Terriglobus roseus: one gene and its partner. Each later gene encodes a partner of the first gene's protein in a complex. Links are inferred from orthologs where the notes say so. Each region holds a gene or a part of one and is shown on either strand. Other genes may lie near its edges. The genes, in order: xseA and xseB.

Region 1 (10,142 bases):
ATCTCCCAAGGGAACATCGGCAAAGATCACACGTATAAACGGTTATGGAAAATCCTTTGTCTCGTATCCGGCGATGGAACACGCCTGTCACGCTCGCATCCTTGCTGGTGCTCTGCAGCATTGTTCCTTCCGCAGCATTCGGACAAAAGGCGATGCCCGCAAATGCCGACCCGGACTGGGAAGTCGCATCGGTAAAAGCCACCGATCCCACGGAGACACGCGGCCAGCACATCAACATGGATGGAAGACGCGTGCTACTGCTTGGCACCACCGTGCAACAACTTCTGCTGATTGGCTATGGCATGCAAAAAGTTCAGATCGCCAATATCCCGGCGTGGGCCGAGACACAACGCTGGGACATTGCTGGGGTCCCGGACACAGAAGGATCACCCAGCCTGACTCAGGTACAGACGTTGATGCGGAAGATCCTGGCGGAACGCTTTGGACTGCAACTACACCACGAACAGCGGGAGATACCCGTGTTCGTGTTGACCGTGGCAAAGGGTGGCTCAAAGATGGTCGCGAACACGAGCAAACCCAATGGCCCGATGGACCAGAGAAACAGCCACTCCAGCGCGCTGCACGTGGAGAATCTTACGAACACGGCCATCTCCGAACTTGTGTTGATCCTGCAATTCAGCGTGAACCGGCCTATCGTGGACCAGACAGGGCTGAAGGGACGTTATGACCTGAAGCTGGAATGGGCACCGGACGATGCTCCGCCCAGTGACGCTGCCGACGCACCACCGGGCCTGTTCACGACAATCCAGTCACAAGCCGGGCTGAAGCTACAGCCAGTGAAAGCACCCGCGGATACGCTCGTGATCGACGCGATATCGAAGCCAAAGCCAGACTGATCTGTACTGTGCAATCGCAGAACGATAGCATCAGAACAGCCGTATGCGATCTGTACTTCCAAGCCACACGCGCCCCATCTGGGCGGAGATTTCCGCTTCACGCCTTGTCGCCAACTACCGCGCACTGCAGGCCGCTGCAGGACCGCAGGTGGAGATGCTTGCCGTCATCAAGGCAAACGCCTACGGCCACGGAGCCACGGAATGCGCACCGATTCTCGCCGCTGCTGGTGCGAAGTGGCTTGGTGTTACATCCGTAGAAGAGGGTGTGGCAGTACGGCAATCGCTGGGCATTCTGCCGCAGGGCATGCCGCAACCTCGACTGTTGGTGATGTGCAGCGTTTGGTTTGGCGAAGAAGCTTCGGTCCTCGATTACGGCCTCACTCCAGTTGTGTGGGAGACGTACCACCTGGATCTGCTGGAAGCAGAAGCAAAGCGGCGAAGACTCCCTGCGCGATCGCTTGCTGTGCATGTGGAGATCGACACCGGCATGTCACGACAGGGCGTTGCTCCCGGTGCGTTGCTGCAGCAACTGCTGGCGCGCTTCACTGAAGAATCGCCGCTGCTGCTGGAAGGTGTGATGACACATCTTGCATCAACGGAGATCGCCGACGATCCGCAGGACCGTCGCCAGATGCGCGACTTCAAACTTGCGTTGGAACAAGTGGCCGCGGCGGAATTACAGCCAGCATACGTACACGCAGGAAACACCTCATCCACTGATAGTGGCTACATGCCCACCGCGATTCCCGCGTTGGCGGCTGAACTGGGCGCAAAGGCTATGACGCGCGCGGGGCTTGCACTGTACGGCTATACGCTACCGCTGGAGCTGTGCATGAGCGGCGGCTTCCCTGAACCGCACGTTGGCTGTTCTCTTCGACCAGTGATGACGTGGAAGACGCGCGTGGTGAGTCTCCGCGATATCGCTGAGGGAACAAGCATTGGTTATAACTCCACTTTCGTTGCAACCAAGCCGATGCGGGTGGCTCTGTTACCAGTGGGTTATGCGGATGGCTTCCGTCGTGGACTTTCTTCTTCGACAGAAGAGGCAGGTGGATATGTTTTGCTGCACGGCATGCGCGCGGCGATTCTGGGCCGCGTATCCATGGACCTGACTGTTGTGGACGTGACACATCTCCCACAAACCAAGATTGGTGACGAGGTGGTGTTGGTTGGCAGCATGGGCACAGAGTTTGTAGGAGCCAACGAGCAGGCCCGGATTGCAGGCACCAGCGTGTACGAAGTCCTATGCGGCATTAGCGATCGCGTGCCACGCGTCGTGGTGGAATAACGCACACGCAATTTACACTCAGTCGATCTCGCGCGTGAACGATCGCGCGCTGCCACTTCGTTGGGAGAGTTTCACGCAATGCTTCTGCGCATCCTCACGGCAACTGCTGTTCTTCTGCTTGCTGGCTCATCGCTTGCACAACATGCAACGAAAGCACCCGACCTGGGCCCGAATGTGTTCGTCTACTCTCCCAAAGACAACGCAGAAACGATGCAGGCAAAGATCGACACAGTCTATGCCGAACAGCACCACAGCGAATTCGGCAGCGGCCGTTATGCCTTCATCTTTCTTCCGGGCCAATATCACTTAAATGTTCCTGTGGGCTTTTACACACAAGTCATCGGTGCAGGTGCGTCGCCTGAGGATGTGCGCATCTCTGGCGATGTCCACTCCGATGCTGCGTTGAAGAACAACAATGCCACCACCACGTTCTGGCGCGGCGTCGAAGGATTCTCCGTAACCCCGACAAACGGAACGATGCAGTGGGCTGTGTCGCAGGCAATCTTCTTTCGCCGCATGCATGTGTATGGCGACGTGGTGCTGCACCAGCAACATGGATGGGCGAGCGGCGGATGGATGAGCGACACGGTTGTGGATGGAGTCGTCGATTCCGGGTCGCAACAACAGTGGCTCTCCCGCAATACCGAATGGCAACGCTGGACCGGCTCGAACTGGAACATGGTCTTCGTTGGTACGAACAACATGCCTGAAGGCGAGTGGCCTAAACCGCCCTACACGAAAGTTGCGAAGACCCCTGTGGTGCGTGAGAAGCCATTCCTCTTCGTCGGTGCGAAAGGCATATGGTCTGTGCGCGTACCTGCGTTGCAACACGACTCCGTGGGTGCGACATGGCATGGCGGAAACACTCCAGGCCACAACATTCCTCTGTCGCGCTTTTTCATCGCACATCCCGAACACGACACTGCAGACACCATGAATGCCGCGCTGGCGCAAGGCAAACACCTGCTGCTGACACCAGGCACATACGACCTGAACAAGCCATTGCGTGTAACTCACGCGAACACTGTTGTACTTGGTCTGGGTTTCGCAACGCTGCACCCTGTTGCAGGCACAGAAGCGATGACGGTTGCCGATGAAGACGGCATCACCGTCTCTGGGCTGTTGTTTGATGCAGGCGAAAAGAAGTCGCCTTCGCTGCTGGAAGTGGGAACACAGCACAGCGTTCGCTATCACGCGGCGAACCCGATCTCACTGCATGATGTGTTCTTCCGCGTTGGCGGAGCAACCGTTGGAAAGGCGGGCGCGAATCTTGTGATCAACAGCAACGACACGATTGTGGATCACACTTGGATCTGGCGCGCTGATCACGGAAAGCCCGGCACCGTTGGCTGGAACATCAATGAAAGCGACAACGGCCTGATCGTCAATGGCAATCGCGTAACGATCTACGGCCTCTTCGTAGAACACCATCAGCAGTATCAGGTGCTGTGGAATGGCGAAGCCGGACGCACCTACTTCTACCAATCCGAAATTCCCTATGACCCGCCGACACAATCCGCATGGACAGACACAAACGGCGCAAAGGGTTGGGCCTCATACAAAGTAGCGGACAACGTGAAACAGCACGAGGCGTGGGGTCTGGGCATTTACAGCGTCTTCCGCCATCCGGACGTGGATCTGGATCGAGCCATCGAAGTGCCGAACACGCCACAGGTGCGTTTTCATCACATGATCACGGTGGCCCTGGATAACCTGGGTGCCATTCGCAACGTGATTAACGACACAGGTGGAAGTACTCAGACAAAGCCGCGCAAAACACCGCAAGTGGCCGAGTACCCCACACCTTAGAGCGCGTTAAACGCCAAGCTCTGCGCGAATCGCATCCGCAATGGCCGAAGCGTGGAGCTTCATGGAAGACTCGTCTTCGGCTTCAATCATCACGCGTGCCAGCGCTTCGGTTCCGCTGTAACGAATGACCACGCGTCCCGTATCGGCGAGCGCGTTTTCAGCTTCACGAATCTTTTCCGCAACAGAAGGAATACCCTCCAGCGGTTTCTTCTCGCGCACCTTCACGTTGACGATGACCTGCGGGAATGTCTTCAGATCTTCCGCCAGCTTCGCTAACGATGTTCCGCTGCGATGCACAATGTCCAACAGCAACAGCGCTGTCAGCAGACCGTCGCCCGTTGTGGATTTGCCTGTGAACAGGATGTGGCCGCTCTGTTCGCCGCCCAGCGAGGCTCCGGTGCCCTTCATCTGTTCCAGAACATATTTATCGCCCACGGGTGCACGAAGCATGCGGATGCCGCTGCGCTTCAATGCGGCTTCAAGCCCCATGTTGCTCATGGTGGTGGCCACGACTGTGTTGTCATGCAGCAATCCGCGTGCCTGCAGATCACGCGCGGCAAGCAGCATGACCGCATCGCCATTGATCACGCGACCATTCTCGTCGGCAAACATGGCGCGATCCGCGTCACCGTCAAAAGTGATGCCGATGTCGGCCTTATCTTCAAGCACGTACTTCGCTACAACTTCAGGCTTGGTTGCGCCACACTCGACATTGATGTTGCGTCCATCAGGGCTGGCGTTGCGGATGCGAACCTCGCCTCCGAGTCCCGCGAACAACTGGGGTGCAACTGCCGACGCAGCTCCATTCGCGCAATCGACCACGAGGCGCTTGCCATCCAGCGATAGACCCGGGACTGCGGCCAGCAACGAACGCACATACTCCGCTCGATCGGCTTCTTCCACGGCAGGGGCCGCGGTGTGAATCGACGAGTGGTTCGAGTTCGACTCCAACTGACGGAAAATCTCTTCTTCAATGGCAAGCTCGGTTGCGTCAGGCAGCTTGTATCCGTCCGGACCGAAGACCTTGATGCCGTTGTCCTGCCATGGATTGTGAGACGCAGAGATGACCACACCCGCAGAAAAGCCGTGGGAACGAGTCAGGAACGCAATCGCCGGCGTGGTGATAACGCCTGCGGATTCCACCACGGCACCGCCATTGCGGAGTCCTTCGGTGATGGCAGCAGCAATCCATTCACTGGATTCGCGCGTGTCCATACCGAGGATGACCTTCGGTTGTGTGCCGGGGGCGGCAATATGATGCGCCAGTGCAACGCCAACTGCGTGGACTGTGCGAGGGTCGAGGGGGGCTTGTCCTGCAACGGCGCGGATGCCGTCTGTTCCGAAGAGCTTTCTCATTCGTGTCTGATTCCTGCCGTATCCATTCTAGGCGTGGGATATGAGAAATTGACGGCGATATTAGGGATTCCGCGTGTTTCCGCTAACTATCGCACGGACTGCACCATGCGCCACACGCGCCGTAATGGTTTCTCCCTCCGCCGTGCTCGATGCGTCCCTGAGGAGGGAGCCATCTTCGCGATACACCAAGGCGTAACCGCGTTCCAGAATGGCCGTGGGTGAAAGCGCATACAGACGTGCCCCTGCACGCTCCAAGCGCTGTCGAGAGTGCACCACGAGCCCAGCCGCCGTGCGCTCCAGTCGCTGCTGCAAATGCTGCTGTTGCGCTGTCGCCAGCAATACCCGACGATGGACATCCTGCCGCTGCAGCCGTTCCGAAACCTGACGAAGCTGTGCGGCACGCGCCTGCAAAAGCCGCTGCGAAAGCGCCTCCAGGCGGAAACGCGCACTGTCCACACGCTGATGACGGCGGTTGATGCTGTCACGAAGGCGTGCGAAAGTACCCTCTGCGGACACGCGCAGAAAACGCTGTCGCGCATGCATCTGCTGGAAACGGACAGCCCGAAACAACCGCGCTTCCAATGACTGCACACGCTCTTCAATGCGATGTTGCGCCGCAGTAACAATCTCAGCAGCGGCAGAGGGCGTGGGAGCGCGCAGATCTGCTACGAAATCCGCGATAGTGAAGTCCGTTTCATGACCAATAGCAGAGACAACGGGAATGTCGCTGCTGGCGATGGCCCGCGCCAGAGCCTCGTCGTTAAAACCGCTCAAGTCCTCCGCTGAACCGCCCCCGCGCGCGATCAGGATGACGTCCACGCGATGCGCTTCCGGCGCGTCATTGAAGTAGCGCAGGCCACGCATCACATCCGGAGCGCACGTTGGCCCCTGCACCGTCGCGGCAAACACCAGAAGATTCAACCTTGCATGCCGCCGCCGCACCACCGTGGCAATGTCGCGCAGCACGGCACCCTGCGTGCTGGTAATCACGCCAACCGTGCGTGGAAACGGTGGCAGCGGGCGCTTCCGATCCTCGTCAAACAGCCCTTCGGCACGCAGTTTCGCCTTCAATTGTTCAAAGGCAAGCTGTAACGCGCCCGCGCCGCGCGGTTCCAGTGAATTTGCAATCAGCTGCAGCTGCCCACGGCTCTCAAACACGCTGACACGCCCGCGCGCCAATACACTAAGGCCATCTGTAGGTTTGAATTTCAGCAGCGCTGCTTCACGACGGAAAAGCACCACCGGCAACTGCGCATCGCCGTCCTTCAGCGTGAAATACAAATGACCTGACGGCGCGGGGCGGCAATTGGAAACTTCGCCCTCAACCCACACATCCGCGTACTCGCGCTCCACGCGAAAACGCAACGCCGAAACCAATTCCGCGACGGACCAGAGCCTGCGCTCTGGAACCCTCTCATCTTCGCGTTCAGGGAGAGCTTCCGGCTCATCTTCTTCTGCAACTGCCTCTACCTCAGGCTCGGCAAAGAGAAGCCCAAACTGGCCCAGCCGATCAGCCACGGGAGGCTTTGTCGCAGACGGCGATGGCGGCTCCTTTGGCCTTCCGGCACTGGAGCGTCGACGAATCAACTCTGCCAATGTTGCCGGTGGTTTCTCGGGAGCCGCCATGCGGTGTTCCTTTTACGTGTTACTTAGCGTGCCGCGGGGCCGTTCAGCTTTTCGCTGGCCAGTTCAGCAGCGGCGCTCTTCGGATCCTTATCCTTGATCTCCGCGTAAATCTTCTTCGCGTCGGCAGACTTGCCGTCAGCATCGTACATTTCCGCAAGCTGCAGCTTCGCCAGACCAGAAGGCACCAGGTTCGACGGCTTGGCGATGATGCGGTTGTACTCTGCCACGGCGTCGCTGGTGCGGCCCGTCTGGTGGTACAGACCGGCCAGCGCCAACCCCGCCAAGTTCGAGATATCGCGATTCCAGCTTCCGGCGGACTTCTTCAGCAACTCCTCAGCCGAGGCATTCTGGCCGGTCTGCAGGGCGGTCAAGCCCTCCAGATACAGCGCATTGCGGCCTGCATCGGTCATGCCGTAGGTATCGGCAATAGCCTTGAACTCTGCATTGGCAGCCTTTGCACGCTCATCCGTGGAACCAAAGCTGCGCGTGCTGGCGGGAACTGGATTCTCCGCGGAACGGATGGGTGCCGCGTAGGTCTGCATGGCAGCAGAAAGCTGGTTCGCAGCCTCAGCGGAGCGGTGGTTGTACACCAGAACGCCTGCCGCCACGACAACGACCACAACCACCACAGCGATGGCCAGGTTCAATGCGAGCTTGCGGTTATTTGCAAGGCTGTCCAGAACGCCTGTCTTCTTGGTCACGAACGATGCGTCAGCGTGAACGGGCAGCGGCGAGGTACGGGTGCGGTTGGGTGTGTCCAAGAGTCAGAATCCTTTTGCGTGCGGCGGTCGCCTTCTTCTTGAGGCCCGGGCGCGAATGAGTCGGCGCAAATTCCGCCAAGCGTAAGTTTAGCAGTGAAGGGTAGCGGCAGCGGATAGCAGGCTGTATGCTGCCCCGAAAGTGGTGCAGGAGGCAGAATGAGCGGTTGTAACTTTCTGGTTGCAGCTCTGTTGACCATGCCATGCATGGCACAGATACCAACACCACCCACAGGCTTTGAGGTGGCGACCATCAAACCGACACCGCTTGTGAATGACGGGCGCAGTCATATCAACTATCCGCAGGGTGGCGACTTCAGCACATCCAACGTGACGCTGATGCAGTTGATTTCATGGGCATTTGATATGCAGCCAAAGCGCATTTTGAATGGACCAGACTGGATCAACAACCAACGGATCGATATTCAGGCGAAAACCGATGCCTCGGCAGATGCCAAGCTGCGAACGATGTCGAACACCGATGCCAACGCCGAGAAGCGTCGCATGGTGCAGGCGTTGCTGGTGGAGCGGTTTGCTTTAAAGGTGCACCGGGAGACGCAGACGCTGAATGCGTTCGATCTGATTGTCGATGGCCAATCCAAACTGACAGCCAGCACCACCAACGACAACCGCTGGGATGGTGGAAGGACATATCTGCGCGGTACGGGCTTCTCAACAGACATACTCGCAGAGCAGCTGAGCCGACCAGCGGGCAAGGTGGTGGTAAACCACACCGGCCTGGCTGGCCGCTACGATGTGAAGCTGGAATGGTCACCCGACGACGGGAGCGCTCCCAACAGCGACGCACCGGGCTTCTTCAAGGCCGTCCAGGAGCAGCTTGGGTTAAAGCTCGTGCCAGCGAAGGAACCTCTGGACGTGCTGGTGCTGGACCATGTGGAGCAGCCCTCGCAGAACTAGCCGCTTATTCCACCTCAGACGGCTTCTTCCAGGAAAACCGGCGGCCGAGGATGAACTTCACAATTAGGTGATCCGTCGCTGCCGTGGCGCCTAATCCAGCGCCGAAATTGATCTCCCATTTTGGCGACACGTTCAGATCTGTGACCAGAAAGATCTGCTGCTGCTGGTTATGAAGGTTGTCGAACTGACCTAACCGGCCGTAGTCCGCATAGTATTCCGGCCCAATGCTGACGGCACGATTTACGTCATAGCTGACTTTGACGCCGGGCGCAAAACCCAATCCCTGCCCAACATCCGGACCATGCCAGGTGCGTTCCAGCGCTGGATTTAAGGCGAAATACCATCGGCCCACCGACTTATCGAGAATCGGACGGATCTCCCACGTCCACGTATCCGGTGAGTAGACCGCGCGTTGATAACCAACCTCTGTGGATAGGCTGACACCAATCGGCCAATGCCAGCTATCCGGCACGCGGACGCGTGGACGAATATGATCGCCCACCCACTGAAGGCCATGCCCATCCTGCTCGCTGGTGAAGATGTAAAAGCCCACCTCTGACCAGTCGTTCAGTCCCTGCGTGATCTCAATGGTTTCGTGTTGCTGATGATTGGTGGGGTAGACGCCCTGCAACGTGTAACGCTGGCCCTTCGCGGTGAAGTTCGAATGGAGCTCCACCATGGTGTTGCCACGAGGCACCGTGTCCGAGCCATAGACCTGAATCTCGTAATTGCCCTGCGCCATGACACTGCGTGAGGCACACAGGCCTGCCGTGGCTATCGCCGTCAGCAACCAGCCCCGCGCGTTCGTCCATCGCTGTGCCGTTTTCTCAGGCATAGCGGAACACCATCATGAAGCCTAGATCCATGTGGTTTTGCTGGTGGCAGTGCAACAGCGAAAGGCCCGGATTGGACGCGGTAAACTCCACCGCCGTCTCCGCGCCAGCAGGCACCAGCACCGTGTCTTTCATGACACCGCGGGTCCGCCTTCCGCCAGCCAGTTCTCGCAGTTCAAACGTGTGACGATGCAGATGCATCGGGTGGTCGTCCATGCTCTTGTTTTGAAAACGCAGACGATAGCGACGACCCTGCACCAGCACTGGCATATCGGTATCGGGATAGGACTTGCCGTTGATCATCCAACGTTCCTGCGAGCCGTGCCCCTTGAAACGGCTCTCCAGCACAAGCGGAATCTCTTCTACTTCCGAAGCGGCCACTGCATCTGCGTCGGCGGTTCCGAACTGCGCATAATCCCAGGCCAACGACGAAGACTGTAACCACGCCGGCTTCTTCGTGCTTCCGGCATACTCAATCACCGTGCCCATGCCAGCCGCTTGAATGTGTTTGCGGACCTCGCCCAGCACCCACACGCCCGGATGATCCATCTCAACCCACGCGGACACGCGCTCTGCTGGCGCAAGGCGAAGCATCGTAGCCGTAGAAGGCGTAGCGACTGGATTGCCATCCAGTGCAATGACATGAAAGGTATGCCCCGCCAGCCCGATCCAGTGCACCTCAGTCGGCGAAGAATTC
Region 2 (10,035 bases), 1.8 Mb from region 1 along the record:
AGTTGCTCACGCAGATGCTTTGCAATGGCGTAGTTCGACGGATCGTATCCCTGCACCTGGATATCAATTGGCGCTGGCAGACCAAAGTTAAGGATCTGCGTCACCATGTCCGCAGGCTGGAAGAAGAACGTTTCATCGGGGAACTTCTTTGGAAGCTCTGCGCGAAGTTGCTTAATGTAACCCTGCGTTGAGTGATGCTTTTCATTCAACGCGATCAGGACTTCGCCATCGGCGCTGCTGATCGTAGACCCATCGCCGAACGCATAGTTAAACGTCTCCGGTGTGAGTCCGATGTTATCCATCACCAACTCTGTCTCGTCGGCAGGAATGGTTTTGCGGATCTCCTCTTCCACCTGGCTGAAGATGACCTTGGTCTTCTCAATTCGTGTGCCAGGACGTGTGCGGATATGCAGTTTGATCTGTCCCGCGTCGACGCTTGGGAAGAAGTCCCGACCGATGAATGGCAGCAATACGAAGGCGGAAAGCATCACCGCTACCGATGCAAAGAGTGCCTTCCGACGATGAGCCAGGAATGCTTCCAGTGCCGTTGTGTAGCGATTCTGCAGGCGCTCATAGCCACGATTAAAGAGTTCGTTGATGCGGCGGAAGAACGATGGTGCACCTGCATTTTCAACAACCTCTGAATGTCCTTCAAAGCTGTGTTCCGCACCGAGTAGAAAGTTCACTAGAACTGGCACCAGCGTGCGAGAAAGCACATAGGAAGCCAGCATGGCAAAGACGACCGCGAGCGCCATAGGAGTAAACAGAAACTTCGCAGGACCTGTAAGGAAGACGACAGAAACAAACACAATGCAAATCGTGAGAGTTGAGACGAGCGTGGGAGTGGCAATCTCGGATGCACCGATAAGAACCGCATCACGAAGCGATTGCCCGTGCATGTGCCGGTGAATGTTTTCAATGGTTACCGTCGCATCATCAACCAGGATGCCAATCGCCAGTGCAAGACCACCGAGAGTCATCGTGTTCATGGTTTCCCCAAGCGCACTGAGGACAATGATGGAACTTAGAATCGATAGCGGAATCGAGATCGCAATAATTAACGTGCTACGCCAGCTTCCTAGAAAGAGCAGGATCATCAGCGCGGTAAGAGAAGCAGCGATCAAACCTTCGCGCAGAACTCCTACAATCGATGCCTTAACGAAGATGGACTGATCAAAGAGTTCGGTAATCTTCAATCCCTTCGGAGCCGCTGCACGTGATGCTGGCAACACATCATCTTTGATCTGCTTCACAATATCGAGGGTGGAGACCGATCCCGTCTTCATGATCGTCAGAAGCGCAGCGGGCTTTCCGTTGGCTCTGGCAACGTTCTGTTGCACAGACCAGCCATCGCGGACATGCGCAACGTCTCGCATGTACACCATCGCGCCGTTCACCTGCTTAATTGGGACATCGTTCAGCGATAACGCATCGACAGGGCTTGAGTTAGTGCTAACGGTGTACTCGGTGTTTTCAACCTTCGCAGTACCGGAGGGTAGAGTGACATTCTGCGCGTTGATCGCGTTCGTCACATCGATCGGCGTAAGGCCTTTTGCCAGCAAAGCATTCTGATCAAGATCGACCATGATCTGCCGAGCAACGCCACCATAAGGCGTGGGCAGAAGTGTTCCTGGAACCTTCGTCAATTGCTGACGAACGCGGAACAAACCGTAGTCATAAATCTCTGATTCTGAAAGCGTGTCGCTTGAAAGCGATAACTGAATAATGGGCACCGTTGATGCACTAAAGCGAAGAATCCATGGTGGATTCACACCCTGCGGCATACGGAATCGAATGGAATTCACCGCCGCGCCTACTTGTGACATGGCAGCATCAATGCGCACCTGAGGCTGGAAAGAAATCTTGATGACTGACGCACCATTTGTGGTCTGCGAATCAATTGACTTCACGTCATTGACCACCGCCATCACAAACTCACTGAAGGTCGTGATGCGCTGTTCCATCTCCTTAGCGGGCAAGCCAGAGTAGGACCAAATCACCGTAACTTGAGGGATATCAATGTTTGGAAAGATGTCCGTCGGAGTCGTCGCAATCGAAGAGAACCCAAGAACAAGTATGAGAATCGACGCTACAATAAACGTGTAAGGCTTATTGAGCGCAAGACGAACTATCCACATAACGACGTCTCCATAACGCGACGTTTCAGCATTTCGACTACTTTGATGTGCGTCAAAATAGTTGGATTCAGGAATTCACGATTCTTGAACATTTCGCATGGTTAGCGCGTCTTATAGGTGTGAACGCGGTGAAAGAAAACGAAGCAACACTGATCGCGAAGGCACTCGGAGATCCGAACCGATTTTCCATCTACAGGCAGATCGCGGAAGGTGATGAGACCTATTGCGGCGAGGTCTGCAACAAGCACACACTCTCGCCAGGAACGGTCTCACATCACCTCAAGATCCTCACGGACCTCGGCCTCATCACATCGCGCAAAGAAGGACTGAACGTTTATTACCGTTCCATTCCGGAAAAGTTCTCGTCCTATCTCGCCTATCTGCAGAATCTCAATCGGAAGTAAAGCCGCCTGAACTCAATGTTTTCGACGTCGAAATAGCAGTACACTGTTCGGGTTGAATGCTTCAGGAACAGAGCGGGTTCGGGCGACGATGCGACAACGCATGGAGTACACAGCCCTGCGTCTGATCGTGGGATTGCTGCGTGTTCTTCCGCGGAATGCGGCGCGGGCTGTTGGTGCGGGGCTTGGAACGATTGTGGGGAAACTTGCAGGCAAACTCTCGTCTGCCGGTGAACAGAATCTTCAGATTGCGTTCCCCAACATGAGCGCCACGGAGCGCCACGCCATCCTGCAAAAGACCTATCGCAATCTTGGCTGGCTTCTGGCGGAGTTCTGCCAGATGTCGAAGTACTCGCCAGAGTTCGTGCGGCGAGAAGTCATGCGCTATGAAGGTCTGGAGCACTATCAAGCGGCCAAGGCAAAAGGCAAAGGAGTGCTCGTACTCACCGGACATCTGGGCGCATGGGAGCTGTCTAGCTTTGTCCATTCCCTCCTTGGCGAACCGATGGGCATGGTGATCCGCCGACTCGACAATCCTTTGGTCGACAACTTCGTAAACAGTATTCGCTGCCTGCACGGCAACCGTGTATTGCATAAGGACGACTTCGCGCGCGGCATAATCAAGGCTATGCACCGAGGTGAAGCAGTTGGCATTTTGATGGACACGAACATGACGCCACCTCAAGGTGTGTTCGTCCCCTTCTTCGGCGTTCCTGCATGCACTGGTAGCGGTCTGGCACGTATCGCACGTAAGACGGGCGCTGCTGTTCTACCGGGATTTCTTCTATGGTCAGACGAAGAGTCGCGCTATGTACTGCATTTCGGCGAGGAGTTGCAACTGCAGAAAACGGACGACGCTGAAACCGATGCGCTAGCGAACACTGCTCTCTTCGCACGCGTCACTGAAGACTACATCCGCCGTTATCCTGACCAGTGGCTGTGGCTACATCGTCGTTGGAAGACGCGCCCAGAAGGCGAGCCACCGATTTACAAGCGCCGCAGCACTCAGACCGAACCTGCCTTACCGGCGTCGCGAACAGCAAAACAAAGTGAGTTGGTGTAATGGCAACTATTGCAGAGATTGCAGAGTGGACCAATGGGCAGGCGGTTTCTTCGTTACTCGAATGTGAGATCAGGCGCGTCAGCGCGCTTGATGATGCAGACGTCGATGCAGTCGTCTTTGCTTCCGCTGCCGATGCTTTAGAAAACGCGCTGCAATCGCGCGCCGGCGTGATTCTTGCTTCGGCGAAGATCGCCGCTGAACACAACGACAAACGTCTCGTGCTGGTAAAAGATCCTCGGCTTGCTTTCTCTATTGTTGGAGATCGTCTGCGTCCGCCCGTAGTAGCAGCGATTCATCCAAGTGCAGTGATCGACACAACTGCGCAGATTGGCGAAGACACCAACATCGGTCCCGGCGTAGTGATAGGCGCTGGCGTTCGCATGGGCAACTCATGCCTCATCGGTGCGCGCGTTGTCGTCGAACCTGGCGTCGTGATCGGTGATCGCGTGCGCATTCAGGCAGGCGCAGTCCTCGGCGCGCTTGGCTTTGGTTATGCACGCAGGCCAGACGGCAGTTACCTGATGTTCCCGCAACAGGGAGCACTCGTAATTGAAGACGACGTGGAGATTGGCGCGAACTCCACCATCGATCGCGGTGCCCTGGAAGAGACACGCATTGGCGCAGGCACGAAGATCGATAACCTGGTGCACATTGGCCACAACTGCCGCATCGGGCGCAACGTCATCATCGCAGCACAGACCGGCATTAGTGGGTCGTCCGTGGTGGAAGATGGAGCGATCCTTGGCGGTCAGGTGGGCATGGGCGAACACGCCACTGTAGGCCCCGGTGTGATTCTTGGCGGTGGCGCTGGTGTACTGAGCGGCAAGAAACTCTTCGGCGCAGGACAGGTCTTCTGGGGACGTCCTGCACGTCCGCTAAAGCAGTACCTGCGCGATCTGGCACGCCTCAGTCGAGGACGCTAACGAACAGACGAACAAAGGCCCGCTCATTGGAGCGGGCCTTTGTTCATGCTTATAACGCTAAATAAATTAGTTCACTTCGTTGGTAGACGCATCCATGTAGGCCACGTCGTTCGCTGTTCCCTGCACCGTGATGTTCGTGTTGTCGATCTCCGAACCGTCAACGGTGTTGAATGCGTGAACCTGACCACCATACGCCGTGTAAACCTTGTTCAGACTTTCGACCCAGCAGAGGCCGGTGAGGCTACCGTAGTAGTACTTGTCCAAATTCTCATTCGGATAAGGCACGGTCGTCGAGCCACCCGGTGTGACATTGGGAACGATGCCTGCGGTTCTATTCGTGATGTCGTAGCGTGTCAGGCAGTTGTAGTTCTGGTTGTGAGCCTGACGCTCACCGCTGGCGCAGTTCGAAGAACCAATCCAGAGCGTGTTGTTATCCGCGAAGAGCATCTTCGTGTGCGTTCCATCAGAGATGGAGTACGTCGCCGAGATGGTCTTGGTGGACAGAGGAATCAAAGACAGGTTGCCACCAAACAGACCGTCCGTCTGCAACGACTGTCCCGACACATAAAGCGTATTACCGTCGGAGATGGCTGCCGTAGCGCCACCCGGAACAGAAACGAAGGTGGTTGACGGCGAAACAGCCGCGCCATTGGGTGGGTAGTAGTCGATACGCAGTGTGTTCAGGTCGACAAAGGAAACGCCAGAAACATCATCACCCGTTGCCGACGTTCCACCGCACTCCCGACCACAGTTCAGAAAGTACACCTGCGACCCATCCGGCGAGAAGTATGCATCGTAGGGTCTGTGGAAGGTAGGTTGCGGAGTGCCGTTGCTGGTGCCATCCGGTGGATTGACCGGGACGATGCAGTACACCGGGTTATTTACCGGCATGCATGTCAGCGAATTGGCAGGAGGCGTCTGGTTTCCAGCCTGGTTGGCGTTGAGCTGTAGAACACGGTAAACATTGTTCGAATTGCGCAGCATCAGCAGGATCACGCTGTGGGACGGATTCGCCACCACCTTGTACACGCTGGGAACCGGGAACGAGTAGGTCGTCATGACCGAGCTCGTTGTGGCCGACGCCGTCGACGGAGCATTCATAACGAACAGCCCGCTGCTCTCCACCGCGGTCAGAACCGAGTACACATCCTGCGACACGAAGTAAGAGGACAACGCACCCGTGGTGGATGCAGTGGTACCGGATCCAGCCTCGGTCGAGTAGTTGATCGTATTGATGGCGCCATCCGAGCTGTACACGTAACCGCGCATCTGCTCTGGATAGTTGATGATGCTCTTCGCATTGCTGCTGTAAGCGCTAATCATCGTGGTGCTGTTGGCCACGTAGACGTTGGAACGGATATCGCGCTTGGCGTCCAACACTTCCAGACCACCACCCAGAAGCGATGCCTGGGAAATGGCGACCATAACGCGCTGAGTCAGCTTCGACGGCGGTACGGGACGGCCAGCGAACTGATTCTCGGTGGTCTTATAGGGGCGATATCCACAACCCGTCAGGAGAACAACGACGGTGGCACACAGGAGGGCGGCTGCCGACCGCGCAACGGAAACACTCTTCAACGGAAAACCTCAATGTTGCTGCGGGAATCTCCCTGTCCGCAACCTGCCAAAGTATACCAAAGCAAACAGGCTGAATTGCAGAGCGGGTACTAGGTTGGACGATCAGAACGGCGAAGCGTTGGACAAAGTAGGATAGGGAGATATCTATGTCTGACGTTTCTCTGCCCAGCATCGACCGCATTTTCGGCTCTCGCCCCATCCTTTGCGATGGCGCCATGGGAACCATGCTGTATGCGCGCGGCATTTTTATCAATCGCTGTTTCGACGAGCTGAACCTCAGCGAGCCGAAGATGGTCCGCGATATCCACGAGGAGTATCTTCTTGCGGGTGCGGAACTTCTGGAGACCAACACCTTTGGCGCGAACGCCGTTCGCCTCAGGCGCTTCGGTCTCGAAAACAAAGTGGCAGAAATCAACGCTGCCGCGGTGAAGCTGGCGCGCGATGCGGCGAATGCCGTTCGCGAAAAACATGCGCATCATGCCTATATAGCTGGAGCGCTTGGCCCTCTTGGTTTACCGGAACCGGAGCGTGACGCCGACGTGATGATCGCCGCCTATCGCGAGCAGGTCCAGGCGCTTGCCGATGCAGGCGTGGATCTGTTTGTCGTAGAGACAATGACCTCCATGGCTGAAGCGAAAGCGGCCATCGACGCGATCCGTCAGGTGAGCACCAATCTACCCATCATTGCCATGGTCACCGTCACCGACGCAGGCAATGTCTCTGACGGCACTTCGCCAGAAGAGGCCGCAAAGCTGTTAGCTGAATGGGGTGCAAACGCCATCGGCTGCAATTGCAGCGATGGGCCCCAGCTTGTACTGGACACCATCGAGCGCATGCGCCGGGTAACTTCCCTACCGATCGCCGCCATGCCCAATGCTGGCGTTCCCAGCTGCGTAGATGGTCGCAGCATCTATCTGTCGTCGCCAGAGTATCTAGCCAGCTTCGCACGCAAAGCCATGCGTTTGGGCGCAACCATTATTGGTGGCTGCTGCGGCACCACACCGCAACACATCCGCGCCATGCGTTCCAGCGTAAAGGCAATTCAATCACAGGCAGAGGGTGTGGCTCAGGTGGGCGACAAGCCTGCCGCAGCGGTGATCGAACCCGCACCGCTGGCCGAGCGCTCACAGCTTGGCCGCCGCATCGCCACGGGTGAGTTCGTCACCATGGTGGAGATCGTACCGCCGAAGGGCTTCGATCCCTCGCGGGAACTCGAGGGCGCACGCATGCTGAAGAAACTCGGCGTGCACGCTATCAACGTGCCTGACTCACCCCGCGCGAGCACGCGCATGAGCGCCAGCAGTCTGTGCCTGCAGATCGAGCAGAAGATTGGCATTGAAACCGTGATTCACTTCACGTGCCGCGATCGCAACCTGCTGGGAATTCAGAGCGACCTCCTCGGTGCGGCATCGCTGGGCATGAAGAACATCCTCTGCCTCACGGGCGACCCACCGAAGATGGGCAATTACCCTGATGCGACGGGCGTCTTTGACGTGGACGCCGTCGGCTTGACGCGTGTTCTTCGCGACATGAATCACGGTCTCGACATCGGTGGCCAGAGCATTGGCGCAAGCACCGGATTTGTCCTGGCCTGCGCGGCCAATCCCGGCGTTCCGGATCTGGATATGGAAGTCCGCCGCTTCGCCGCCAAGGTGGAAGCGGGCGCAGAGTTCGCCATCACACAGCCTGTCTTTGACCTGAAATTGCTTGAGACATTCCTGAAGCGAATCGAAGGTTTCCGTATCCCTGTCGTTGCGGGCATCTGGCCACTGACGAGCGTAAAGAATGCGGAGTTCATGAAGAACGACCTGAAGGTGCGCATGCCGGATCAGATTCTGCATCGCATGGCTGCGCATGCCGGAACGCCGGAACAGTCGCGTGCAGAAGGTATCCGCATCGCGCAGGAAATGTTGGCCGAGGCTCAGCCCATGGTGCAGGGCGTACAGGTAAGCGCTCCCTTCGCCCGTTACGCTGCAGCGGCAGAGGTGTTGGAAGCGCTGCTGGTACCCGTCACAGCAGAGTAGGATCAGAAACAGACATGGCAACGTTTGAAGAGCAATTGAAGTCGCTGGAAAGCGTGGTGGAACGACTCGAAAAGGGAGACCTTCCCCTGGAAGAATCCCTTGCGTTCTTTGAACAAGGCGTCGCTCTGTCCGAATCCTGCAAGAAGGAACTGGATACGGCGGAAGGCCGTGTGCAGGTACTGCTGCAACGCGGCCGCAAGATGGAAGCTGAAGACCTTGCTCTAAGCGAAGACGAGTAGCCTAACTACCTTGAAATCGTCCGCCTCCACAATCCATCTCGAAGAAACGAACTTCGTGCGTAATCGCTATGGAGCGAAGCCGCTTGTAATGCGATACTCGAACTTCAAACTGCCACCAGAACTGGGAGAACGCCTGCTTGGGTAAGCCACCGATCAGCGATGCCGCGATGCGGAAGATGTACGAAACAATGAAGGCGCTTCGCAGCGCAAAGCGGGATACATCCACATGGACAGGCGTGGCGCGCAACGTCAAAGCTGCCGCAACGGCGGAGCCGGAATCGCTGCTGGCCGGAATCCTTTCGCAGTTGCATCGCCGCGATACCGTGGTCACGGCGGGCGAACTTCCGCTCCTGAAGACTGCGGTGGAAAGCTACTTCCCCATTTCCGTTGCGTCGCTTCACACCGTCGTCTGCAACGGATCAACGGAAGAATGTGCTTCGGTTGCAGCCGGCATGGCACTGCGATCCATGGATGCCACACGCGATCCGAAGCCTGTTACCGTCGTTCTGCTGCAGGATTTTCCTGCGCTCTTAGGGACTCTGAAGTTGATGGAATCCAATGACCTGCCTCTGCTGGTGATTGCAAAAGGCGAAGCTGAATCAAGGGCTATTGCGGAAAAGCGAATGAAGTCCACACAGGTTCCAATACTTCCCGTCGATGCAGCCGATGCGGTGGCCGTATGCCGCGTGATGCAGGAATCGTTGCTGCGCGCACGCAATGGATGGGGCGGCTCGGTCATTCACGCTATCGCAGTTCCAGGAGCGTCTGATTCTGTGGCGGGGATGGAAGAACGTTTGCGTGCACGGGGTCTGGTCTAGACGCTTTCCGGCAATAAGTCCGCATGAAGAAGAAAGGGCATGGCTGGCGCCATGCCCTTCCCACTTATCTGTGTCGAACTAACTATGCGTTGGCTGCAACCCGCCCTTTGAAGTAATCCATGGAAAGTTCCAGACCTTCACGCAGGTTCACCTTCGGCTCCCAACCCAGCAGGGCTTTCGCCTTCGTGATATCGGGCTTACGCTGCTTCGGATCATCCTGCGGCATGGGCCGATAGACAATCTTGCTGCTCGAACCGGTCACTTCCAGCACCGTTTTCGCGCAATCAAGAATGGTCCATTCTTCAGGGTTTCCGATGTTCGTCGGCAGAGGTTCGCCACTCTTTGCCAGCGCCACAATGCCGCGAACGAGATCTGACTGGAAACAGAACGAACGTGTCTGCGATCCATCACCGTAGATCGTCAGATCCTGCCCCTGAAGTGCCTGCATCATCAGGTTGCTGATCACACGACCGTCGTTCGGCTGTAGACGCGGACCGTACGTGTTGAAGATGCGCACCATGCTCGTCCGCACCTTGTAGTAGTTGTGATAGGCCATGATCGTGGCCTCAGAGAATCGCTTCGCTTCGTCGTAGACCGAGCGTGGACCGATGGGATTCACGTTCCCCCAGTAGGTCTCTTTCTGCGGATGCTGTTCGGGGTCGCCGTAGCACTCCGACGTGGACGCATGCAGGAAACCGGCGCCATACTTCTTCGCCACTTCCAGCGCGTTCACTGTGCCATCGGAACCGACACGCAACGTCTCGGGTCCCAGCTTCATGTAATCCACCGGGCTGGCAGGAGATGCGAAGTTGAACACAAAATCCACTTCGCCAAAATCAAATGGCTTGCAG

What was found.
Region 2: the proteins of xseA (region 1) and xseB are in contact, whole or in part, in a cryo-EM structure (PDB 8TXR), measured with the Escherichia coli proteins. The link is inferred for Terriglobus roseus from one-to-one orthologs.

What each region holds. Positions count from the first base shown.
Region 1 is NZ_LT629690.1:4,058,636-4,068,777, forward strand. Bases 4,654-7,568 are described here. They hold xseA (exodeoxyribonuclease VII large subunit), read right to left. Parts: upstream 6,937-7,568; coding sequence 5,371-6,936; downstream 4,654-5,370. Other genes in these bases: glmM (phosphoglucosamine mutase), read right to left, coding at 4,654-5,310; BLT38_RS17000 (tetratricopeptide repeat protein), read right to left, coding at 6,960-7,568. Outside these bases: BLT38_RS16975 (TIGR03435 family protein), read left to right, coding at 57-857; alr (alanine racemase), read left to right, coding at 901-2,145; BLT38_RS16985 (coagulation factor 5/8 type domain-containing protein), read left to right, coding at 2,224-3,954; more of glmM, read right to left, coding at 3,961-4,653; more of BLT38_RS17000, read right to left, coding at 7,569-7,697; BLT38_RS17005 (TIGR03435 family protein), read left to right, coding at 7,854-8,612; BLT38_RS17010 (hypothetical protein), read right to left, coding at 8,617-9,447; BLT38_RS17015 (multicopper oxidase family protein), read right to left, coding at 9,440-10,142. UniProt on the Escherichia coli protein: Bidirectionally degrades single-stranded DNA into large acid-insoluble oligonucleotides, which are then degraded further into small acid-soluble oligonucleotides.
Region 2 is NZ_LT629690.1:2,272,916-2,282,950, forward strand. What follows is about bases 6,946-9,753. They hold xseB (exodeoxyribonuclease VII small subunit), read left to right. Parts: upstream 6,946-8,141; coding sequence 8,142-8,366; downstream 8,367-9,753. Other genes in these bases: BLT38_RS09580 (bifunctional homocysteine S-methyltransferase/methylenetetrahydrofolate reductase), read left to right, coding at 6,946-8,127; BLT38_RS09590 (hypothetical protein), read left to right, coding at 8,504-9,184; BLT38_RS09595 (UDP-glucuronic acid decarboxylase family protein), read right to left, coding at 9,267-9,753. In the rest of the region: BLT38_RS09560 (ArsR/SmtB family transcription factor), read left to right, coding at 2,267-2,542; BLT38_RS09565 (lysophospholipid acyltransferase family protein), read left to right, coding at 2,643-3,602; lpxD (UDP-3-O-(3-hydroxymyristoyl)glucosamine N-acyltransferase), read left to right, coding at 3,602-4,525; BLT38_RS09575 (hypothetical protein), read right to left, coding at 4,592-6,103; more of BLT38_RS09580, read left to right, coding at 6,250-6,945; more of BLT38_RS09595, read right to left, coding at 9,754-10,035. UniProt on the Escherichia coli protein: Bidirectionally degrades single-stranded DNA into large acid-insoluble oligonucleotides, which are then degraded further into small acid-soluble oligonucleotides.